4 regions of the Bradyrhizobium sp. CIR48 genome follow, and region 1 is predicted to be linked to each of the others. Evidence: predicted binding sites of a transcription regulator. Region 1 holds the regulator's gene; each other region holds the start of a gene.
What was found. Region 1 encodes PhoB, which activates phosphate uptake and scavenging genes when phosphate is short. Its sites were predicted from a motif close to TGTCATNNANCTGTCAT; they were not measured.
Positions count from the first base shown of each region.

Region 2: GGD66_RS01470 (DUF47 domain-containing protein) is a predicted target of PhoB. The motif match lies at 1,262-1,278, and genes of this name have one in related genera.
Region 3: GGD66_RS34560 (DUF2794 domain-containing protein) is a predicted target of PhoB. The motif match lies at 1,380-1,396, and genes of this name have one in related genera.
Region 4: ugpB (sn-glycerol-3-phosphate ABC transporter substrate-binding protein UgpB) is a predicted target of PhoB. The motif match lies at 1,166-1,182, and genes of this name have one in related genera.

Region 1 is NZ_JACIHG010000008.1:449,955-452,154, reverse strand. It holds gene phoU (phosphate signaling complex protein PhoU) at 1-426, shown strand, start outside; gene phoB (phosphate regulon transcriptional regulator PhoB) at 450-1,157, shown strand; gene GGD66_RS25995 (GcrA family cell cycle regulator) at 1,386-1,898, opposite strand.
Region 2 is NZ_JACIHG010000001.1:300,863-303,062, forward strand. It holds gene GGD66_RS01460 (branched-chain amino acid ABC transporter permease) at 1-194, shown strand, start outside; gene GGD66_RS01465 (branched-chain amino acid ABC transporter permease) at 196-1,164, shown strand; gene GGD66_RS01470 (DUF47 domain-containing protein) at 1,321-1,965, shown strand; gene GGD66_RS01475 (inorganic phosphate transporter) at 1,977-2,200, shown strand, end outside.
Region 3 is NZ_JACIHG010000014.1:68,380-70,579, forward strand. It holds gene GGD66_RS34555 (GNAT family N-acetyltransferase) at 210-740, shown strand; gene GGD66_RS34560 (DUF2794 domain-containing protein) at 948-1,316, opposite strand; gene GGD66_RS34565 (thioredoxin family protein) at 1,928-2,200, opposite strand, start outside.
Region 4 is NZ_JACIHG010000009.1:142,286-144,485, reverse strand. It holds gene GGD66_RS26805 (CaiB/BaiF CoA-transferase family protein) at 1-1,015, shown strand, start outside; gene ugpB (sn-glycerol-3-phosphate ABC transporter substrate-binding protein UgpB) at 1,235-2,200, shown strand, end outside.

The sequences.
Region 1 (2,200 bases):
ATCGGCGACCTCGCCAAGAACATGGGCAAGCGCGTCGCCGCGCTGGAGACCGACTTCCATCCGCTGAAGCTGTTCCGCGGCCTGGAGCACATGACCGACCTCGTGCAGCAGCAGGTCAAGTCGGTGCTGGATGCCTATGCCGCGCATGACCTGCCGGCGGCGATGGCGGTGTGGAAGGGCGACGAGGAAGTCGACGCGATCTGCACCTCGCTGTTCCGCGAGCTCCTCACCTACATGATGGAGGATCCGCGCAACATCTCGTTCTGCATCCATCTGATGTTCTGCGCCAAGAACATCGAGCGGATCGGCGACCACGCCACCAACATCGCCGAGACCGTGTTCTACATGATCGAAGGCCAGGCGATCACCGACAAGCGGCCGAAGGGCGACATGACCACCTTCGCCACGACGGTCCCGAATACCTGAAGACTTGAAGGAGCGACGACCCGATGGGCGCACGCATTATGGTGGTTGAGGACGAGGAAGCTCTCACCGAGCTGCTTCGCTACAACCTCGAAGGCGACGGCTATGATGTCGAGACGGTCATGCGCGGCGACGACGCCGACACCCGCCTCAAGGAGCACATCCCGGACTTGATCGTGCTCGACTGGATGCTGCCGGGCCTGTCGGGCATCGAGCTGTGCCGGCGCCTGCGCACCCGGCCCGACACCAAGCAGCTGCCGATCATCATGCTCACCGCGCGCGGCGAGGAGAGCGAGCGGGTGCGGGGACTTGCGACCGGCGCCGACGACTACATCGTCAAGCCGTTCTCGGTGCCGGAGCTTTTGGCGCGCGTGAAGGGCCTGCTGCGGCGCGCCAGTCCTGAGCGGCTCGCGACAGTGCTGGCCTATGGCGACATCGAGCTCGACCGCGACAAGCGCCGCGTGGCGCGCTCGGGCCGGCCGATCGATCTCGGCCCGACCGAATATCGCCTGCTGGAGTTTTTCCTGGAGCATCCCGGCCGCGTGTTCTCGCGCGAGCAGCTGCTCGACAGCGTCTGGGGCCGCGACATCTACATCGATGAGCGCACTGTCGACGTCCATATCGGCCGCTTGCGCAAGCTGCTCAATCTCGGCCGCGAGCAGGACCCGATCCGTACCGTCCGCGGCGCTGGCTACGCGCTCGACGACCGCTTCGCGAAGGCGGAGCAGACGTAAGGTTTGCTGGCGTTGGCTTTGGCGGGCTGCCGCCGCATTCTCCGGTGTCGTCCCTGCGAAAGCAGGGACCCATAACCACAGGCAGTGGTTTGGCGAAGACTCGGAGTGACCATCTCGCGCGACAACTGCGCCTTGTGGTTATGGATCCCCGCGTTCGCGGGGATGACACCGAGTTGGTTGAGCCGTCATCGTGCGACGGCTGCCGTCGTTGCGATCAGCTAAATCCGCTCAGCGCGGACCCGGCTTCGCCGGCGCGCGCCGGCGATCCGCCGCCGGCTGATACGCCACGCGCGAGTGCTGGGCGCAGTAGGGCAGGCCGGACAGTGCCTTGCCGCCGCAGAAGAAGAAATCCGGGCTCGAGGGATCGCCGACCGGCCAGTGGCAGGTCGCCTCGTTGAGCTCGAGCAGCGACAGCCGCTGGCCCATCGGCACCACGTTGTCATAGGTGACGGGTTCAGCCTCCACCTCGACCTCGAAGGCCTGCGCCAGCGCGGTGTTGCCGCGCGCGATGGGGCGGGTCACCCGCATCATGTGCTGCGCGGGACGCGCCTTGCGCGGCCGGGGCGCTGCCGATGAAGGGCTCTTGGCGCGGCCGGACAGACCGAGCCTGTGCACTTTGCCGATCACGGCATTGCGGGTCACATTGCCGAGCTCAGCTGCGATCTGGCTGGCCGAAAGTCCGGCCTCCCAGAGCTTTTTCAGCTGCTCGACGCGATCGTCGGACCAGGTCAAAACCGTCATTGCACCCTTTCCCTCGCTACGCGCCAGCCATCCTGGGGCCTCGCAGCGATTGCCTAAGCCTTCAAAAACCCGTGCCGTCAGAATCCCTTAAGGCTCGCCGGGCGCGTGACTGACGCCCGAACGTTTACGCCGGTACAAGAGGACTCTTGGGATCAGAACCGCTGCACGAGATGTCGTATCTGACAATCCAAACGCTACAATATGGCGTGACTCCCGCGCAAGAGTCCGCCGACTCGCTTCCACATGTTCCGTGGTGAAAACCCGCAAAATCGGCACCGCAAGACTACGGATTCAGCGTTTCC
Region 2 (2,200 bases), on a different contig from region 1:
TCGTGGTGTTCGCGGTGGTCGTGATCGGCGGCATGGGTTCGATCATGGGCTCCATCATCACCGGCTTCGCGCTCGGCGTGATCGAGGGTCTGACCAAGTATTTCTATCCCGAGGCCTCCAACACCGTCGTGTTCGTGCTGATGGTGCTGGTGCTCTTGGTGAAGCCAACGGGATTGACGGGAAGGGCGGCCTGATATGACAACCCTGACGGACGACACGCTGCCGGTGACCCCTCGCGCGATGCGCGACGAGATGATCGCTTTCGTAGTGATGGCGCTGCTGCTGGCGTCGGTACCATTCACGGGCGTCTACCCGTTCTTCGTGATGCAGGCGCTGTGCTTTGCGCTGCTCGCCTGCGCCTTCAATCTGCTGGTCGGCTATGGCGGCCTGCTGTCGTTCGGCCACGCCATGTTCCTGGGGACCGCCGGCTATTGCTGCGCGCATGCGCTGAAAGTGTGGGCGTTGCCGCCTGAGCTCGGCATCCTCGTCGGCATCGCCGCGGCTTTCGTGCTCTCGATCATCACCGGCTACATCTCGATCCGCCGCCAGGGCATCTATTTCTCGATGATCACCCTGGCTCTGTCACAACTCCTGTACTTCATCTACCTCCAGGCCCCGTTCACCCACGGTGAGGACGGCATCCAGGGCATCCCGCAGGGACGCATGTTCGGCGTCTTCGACCTCTCCAAGCCGACGGTGCTCTATTACGTCGTGCTGGTCGGGTTTCTTGCCGGTTTCCTGTTGATCTACCGCATCATCAACTCGCCGTTCGGCGAGGTGCTGAAGTCGATCCGGGAGAACGAGCAGCGCGCGATTTCGCTCGGCTACCGCACCGACCAGTACAAGTTCCTGGCCTTCGTGCTGTCGGGAACGCTGGCCGGTTTTGCCGGTGCGCTGAAGGTCTTTGTGGCGCAGAACGCCTCGCTCACCGACGTCCATTGGTCGATGTCGGGCGAGGTCGTGCTGATGACGCTGGTTGGCGGCCTCGGAACCATCTTCGGCCCCGTGGTCGGTGCCTTCGCGATCATCGCCATGCAGCAATATCTCGCCGGCTTCGGCCAATGGGTGACGGTGATCCAGGGCTCGATCTTCGTGGTCTGCGTGCTCACCTTCCGCCGCGGCGTCATCGGCGAAATCGCGCATTACTTCCGGAGATCGCTCTAACTGGTTGATTTGAAATCGGTTTGCCGGCCGCTTGAAAGCGGTGGATGATCCGGCTCCGCGGGCGTGAGATCACACGCGCGCGGATCGAAAATGGTCTATGACAGTTTCATGACGGCCTGACAGGGCCGGGCCATTTCCAACCGGTAGCCTACCCCCATGATGCGATGGTTTCGTGCTTTCCTTCCCAAGGAAGAACGGTTCTTTGACCTGTTCGACCGGCATGCCCAGACGGTGATCCAGGGCTCCATCGCGCTCCAGGGCATGCTCAACGGGGGCGAGGAGACGCCGGTCTATTGCCAGCGCGTCAACCAGTTCGAGAATGATGCCGACAACATCACCCGAGAGGTGCTGACGGCGGTGCGCCGCACCTTCATCACCCCGTTCGACCGCGGCGACATCAAGAACCTGATCACGTCGATGGACGACGCCATCGACCAGATGCAGCAGACGGCCAAGGCGGTGATGCTGTTCGAGGTCCGCACCTTCGAGCCGCCCATGCGCGAGATCGGCGGGCTTCTGATCGAGTGCGCCAATCTGGTCGGCCGCGCGCTGCCGCTCATGCAGTCGATCGGCCCGAACGTCGCCATGCTGACCGCGATCACGGAGGAACTCGGCAAGCTCGAGGGCCGCGTCGACGATCTCCACGACATCGGTCTGAAGGAGCTGTTCCTCAAGCATCGCGACGGCAATGCAATGGACTTCATCGTGGGCGTCGAGATCTACGACCACCTCGAGAAGGTGGCGGATCGCTTCGACGACGTCGCGAACGAGATCAACAGCATCGTCATCGAGCAAGTTTAGGGCAGGCCGCTGTGGATGCCGCGTTGGGTCTTCCCGTCCTGGTCGGCTTGATCGCCGTCGCGCTGCTGTTCGATTTCCTGAACGGCCTGCACGACGCCGCCAATTCGATCGCGACCATCGTCTCGACCCGCGTGCTACGGCCGCAATTCGCGGTGTTCTGGGCCGCGTTCTTCAATTTCGTCGCCTTCATGGTGTTCGGCCTGCACGTCGCCCAGACCATCGGCACCGGCATCAT
Region 3 (2,200 bases), on a different contig from region 1:
AGAGAACGGATACGAACCCCGGCCGAAAGGCCGGGGTTTTTGTTTGGGGGTGCGGTGGTATCCACAAACCCCGTCGTTGCGAGCGCAGCGAAGCAATCTGGAGTCCCTCCGCGGATGCATTTCTGGATTGCTTCGCTGCGTTCGCAATGACGGGTGGGGCAACACCGTTGCCCCTTTCAGCGGAAGCGGGAAGGCTCTAATCTTGCCCCATGTCCGCACCTGAAATCAGGCCTACAACCGAGGCCGACCTTCCCGCCATCACCGCCATCTACCAGCAGGCCGTCCGCGAAGGCACCGCGACGTTCGAGCTGGAGCCGCCCGACCTCGTGGAGATGACGCGCCGTTATCGCACGCTGGTCGACGGCGGCTATCCCTATTTCGTCGCTATCCTCGACGGCCGCGTGGCCGGCTATGCCTATGCCGGCGCCTACCGCCCGCGCCCAGCCTACCGCTTCACGGTCGAGAACTCGATCTATCTCGATCCCTCCTTCCACCGCCGCGGTGTCGGATCAAAGCTGCTGGAGCGGCTGGTCGCCGAATGCGAGGCGCGCGGCTTCCGCCAGATGATCGCGGTGATCGGCGATTCCGCCAATGCCGGCTCGATCGGCGTGCACACCAAGGGCGGCTTCAAGATGATCGGCACGCATCCCAATGTCGGGCTGAAATTCGGCCGCTGGCTGGATACGGTGATGATGCAGCGCGACCTCGGCGAGGGCGCGAAGACGGTGCCGACAAAGTAGATCTCGTAGAGTGGGCAAAGCGATACCCGGGACCACCGCGAGACAAAACCCGGATGTCGCTGCGCTCATCCGGCTACGAAGAATTCGCCACATCACTGCTGTCGTAGGGTGGGCAAAGCGAAGCGTGCCCACGATTCGTGGCGATAGAGAAAGGACGTGGGCACGGCGCAATGCGCCTTTGCCCATCCTACGGCACCGTCTATGTGGCTACACCACCGCCAGCTTCCGATCGATCACCAACAGCACGCGCTCCAGCTCGTGGCCGCGGCGCAGGATCAGCCCCGTCGCCGAGATCACGCTGTACATGCCCTGCTTGCGCGCCAGCCGCGGATCCTTCTCGATGCGATAGATCGGCACTTCCGAGGCACGGCGATAGACCGAGAACACGGCCCGATCCCTCAGGAAGTCGATGGCATAATCGCGCCATTCGCCGTCCGCGACCATGCGGCCGTAGAGATTGAGAATACGATGCAGCTCGAGCCGGTTGAACGTCACCCGGCTCAGTTGCGTCGCCGCCGCGGCGGGGCGGGCCGCCGCGCGCTGCTCGCTCGGATCGGCATCCTCCGACAGACTCATGGAGCGCTTCCTCATCGCACGGCATGACCCGAATCCGCGAAGACCGTCCCCGGAACCTGGATCATGACAGCTGCATGATTGCGCCAACCGGCCACCGCCGCAAGGGGCTCCTGATTCAACCGGTCGAATCGGTTACGAATCGGGGCACACGCTATGGTGGAACTCCCTCGCGGCAAACCGTCACGGGATCGTTAGCAGGAATCATACTCTCGCCGCTTTTCCGCCTAGCGACTGCCGCCCTGCATTGCGAAAAGACTCAGGTGCGTTGACCCGGTCCTTTCGGTTCCGGATTCCTCAGCCCCCAGCCCCCCGGGGTCGAACAGGATCGGGTCTGTACGCGCGACAAGGAGGGCCAACGCAAGTTGGTCCTTTTTTGTTTGTGTCGGGATGTTTCTGCCCCGGCGAAATTCTCCTCTCATCAGCGCAAAAATTCTCTCTCCTCATCCTGAGAGCCGCGCTCTTGCGCGGCGTCTCGAAGGATTGAAGGCCCGGCTAGATCAGCGGGGCCTGCATGGTTCTCACGACGATGCGAAGCATCGTCCGGTAGACGCGCGCAAGAGCGCCCTCCTCACCATGAGGGGGGCAGTGAGTACGACGCTAGAGAATTGAAATCAGTGCAGCGACGTGTACGCCGCCCCCAGCATCGTGCCGGGCTTGTCGCGGCTGCCGTCCTGGACATAGACCACCGCGCCGTCGACGCCGTCGCGCGTGAGGTTCTCGATGGGCACCGTCCAGCTTTCCGAACGCCCGGTCCAGTCACCGACCTTGAGCAGGTTGCGCACCACGTTGTGATAGGTGACCTGCTGTCCGCGATTCTCGCCGCGGGTGATTGCGATCGGGACTGACTTGGCGATCGAACAGATCCAGACCTCGCCATGCGAGAC
Region 4 (2,200 bases), on a different contig from region 1:
CGTCGGCATCAACCGCAACAAGCGCTCGATCGGCCTCGACCTCGCCTCCGAGGGCGGACGTGCCGTGCTGCTCAAGATGCTTGAGACAGCCGACGTCCTGATTGAGAATTTCAAGCCGGGCACGCTGGAGAAATGGGGCATCGGCAACGACGTGCTCAGCAAGAAATTTCCGCGCCTCGTGCATTGCCGGATCTGCGGCTTCGGCGCCGACGGCCCGCGCGGCGGCAATCCCGGCTATGACGCCATCATCCAGGCCATGACCGGCATGATCGCCGCGACCGGCTCGCCCGAGAGCGGACCGATGCGGATCGGCGTGCCCTTGGTCGACATCACCACCGGACTTTATGCCGCGATCGGCATCCTGATGGCGCTGTCGGAGCGGCAGCGTTCCGGCAAGGGCCAATTCCTGGAGACGACGCTGTACGAGACCGGCCTTGCCATCATGCATCCGCACACCGCGAATTATTTCATGCATGGCAAGCCGCCGAGCCTCACCGGCAACGAGCATCCGAACCTCGTGCCTTACGCGATCTTCCCGACCAAGACCGACAACATCTTTATCGGCGTCGGCAATGACGGCACCTTCCGCAAGCTCGCCAAGGAGATCGGCAAGCCCGAGCTCGGCACCGATTCGCGCTTCGCCCGCAACAAGGACCGCATCGCCAACCGCGAGGCGCTGCGCGCCGAGCTTGCTGCCGTGTTCAGCCAGCACGAGGCCGAGCCGCTGTGCAATCGCCTGCTCGCCGCGGGCCTGCCCGCAGGGCCCGTGCAGAAGATCGACCAGGCGTTGACCAACCCGCACACGATCGCCCGCGGCGATATTCTCGAGAAGGACTGGTACAAGGGCGTCGCATCGCCGATCCGGCTCGACCGCAGCAAGCCGAGCCTGCGCCGGCTGCCGCCGAAATTCAGCCAGCACTCCCAGGAGGTGCTGGGCGAGTTCGGCTACTCCAAGGCCGAGATCGACGCGATGGTCGAGAAGGGCACCGTCTGCGGTCCCGAGCGCAAGCGCTAGAGGCGACCACCTCCGTCCAACGAATGATGCCGCACTGCGGCGCGGGGCACGATAGTGCACCGCGAACGGAGGAGGCTGCCCGCTCCGTCTTCGCCTATTTGCCGGCTTCCCTTTTCCAGCGCTTGCCGCTTTCGTTTCGGCCGCTTACACAGTCATGTGAACGTCATATGGCGCTGCTAGCGCAAGCGCTTCTTTTGACGGCCAAGGGAGGTTTACTTGATGGCTCTTCGACACTTTGGGGCGGCTGCCGCATTTGCACTCACGGTTGGCATGACGGCCTCGCCGGCGCTGGCCGTGACGGAAATCCAGTGGTGGCACGCGATGACCGGCGCCAACAACGACGTCATCGTCAAGCTCGCCAACGACTTCAACGCGTCGCAGAGCGACTTCAAGGTCGTTCCGACCTACAAGGGCAATTACGCCGACACCATGAACGCGGGCATCGCGGCGTTCCGTGCCGGCAACGCGCCGCACATCATGCAGGTGTTCGAGGTCGGCACCGCCACCATGATGGCTGCGACCGGCGCCGTGAAGCCCGTCTACAAGCTGATGGCCGAGGCCGGCGAGAAGTTCGATCCCAAGATCTACCTGCCCGCCATCACCGGCTACTACTCGACCTCGAAGGGCGAGATGCTGTCGTTCCCCTTCAACTCGTCGTCCACCGTCATGTGGGTCAATCTCGACGAGCTGAAGAAGGCCAATGTCGCGATCCCGAAGACCTGGCCCGAAACGTTCGAGGCAGCCAAGAAGCTGAAGGCTGCCGGTCATGACACCTGCGGCTTCTCCGGCTCGTGGGTCACCTGGGTCAATCTCGAGCAGCTCTCCGCCTGGCACAACGTGCCGCTCGCCAGCAAGGCCAACGGCCTCGACGGCTTCGACACCAAGCTCGAGTTCAACGGGCCGCTCCAGGTCAAGCATCTCGAAAACCTGGTCGAGCTCCAGAAGACCAAGGTCTACGACTATGCCGGCCGCACCAACACCGGCGAAGGCCGCTTCACCTCGGGCGAATGCCCGATCTACCTGACCTCGTCGGCCTTCTTCGGCAACGTCAAGGCCCAGGCCAAGTTCAACTTCACCGCTGTGCCGATGCCGTATTATCCGGAGGCAAAGGGTGCGCCGCAGAACTCGATCATCGGCGGCGCTTCGCTCTGGGTCATGGGCGGCAAGCCGGCCGACGAATACAAG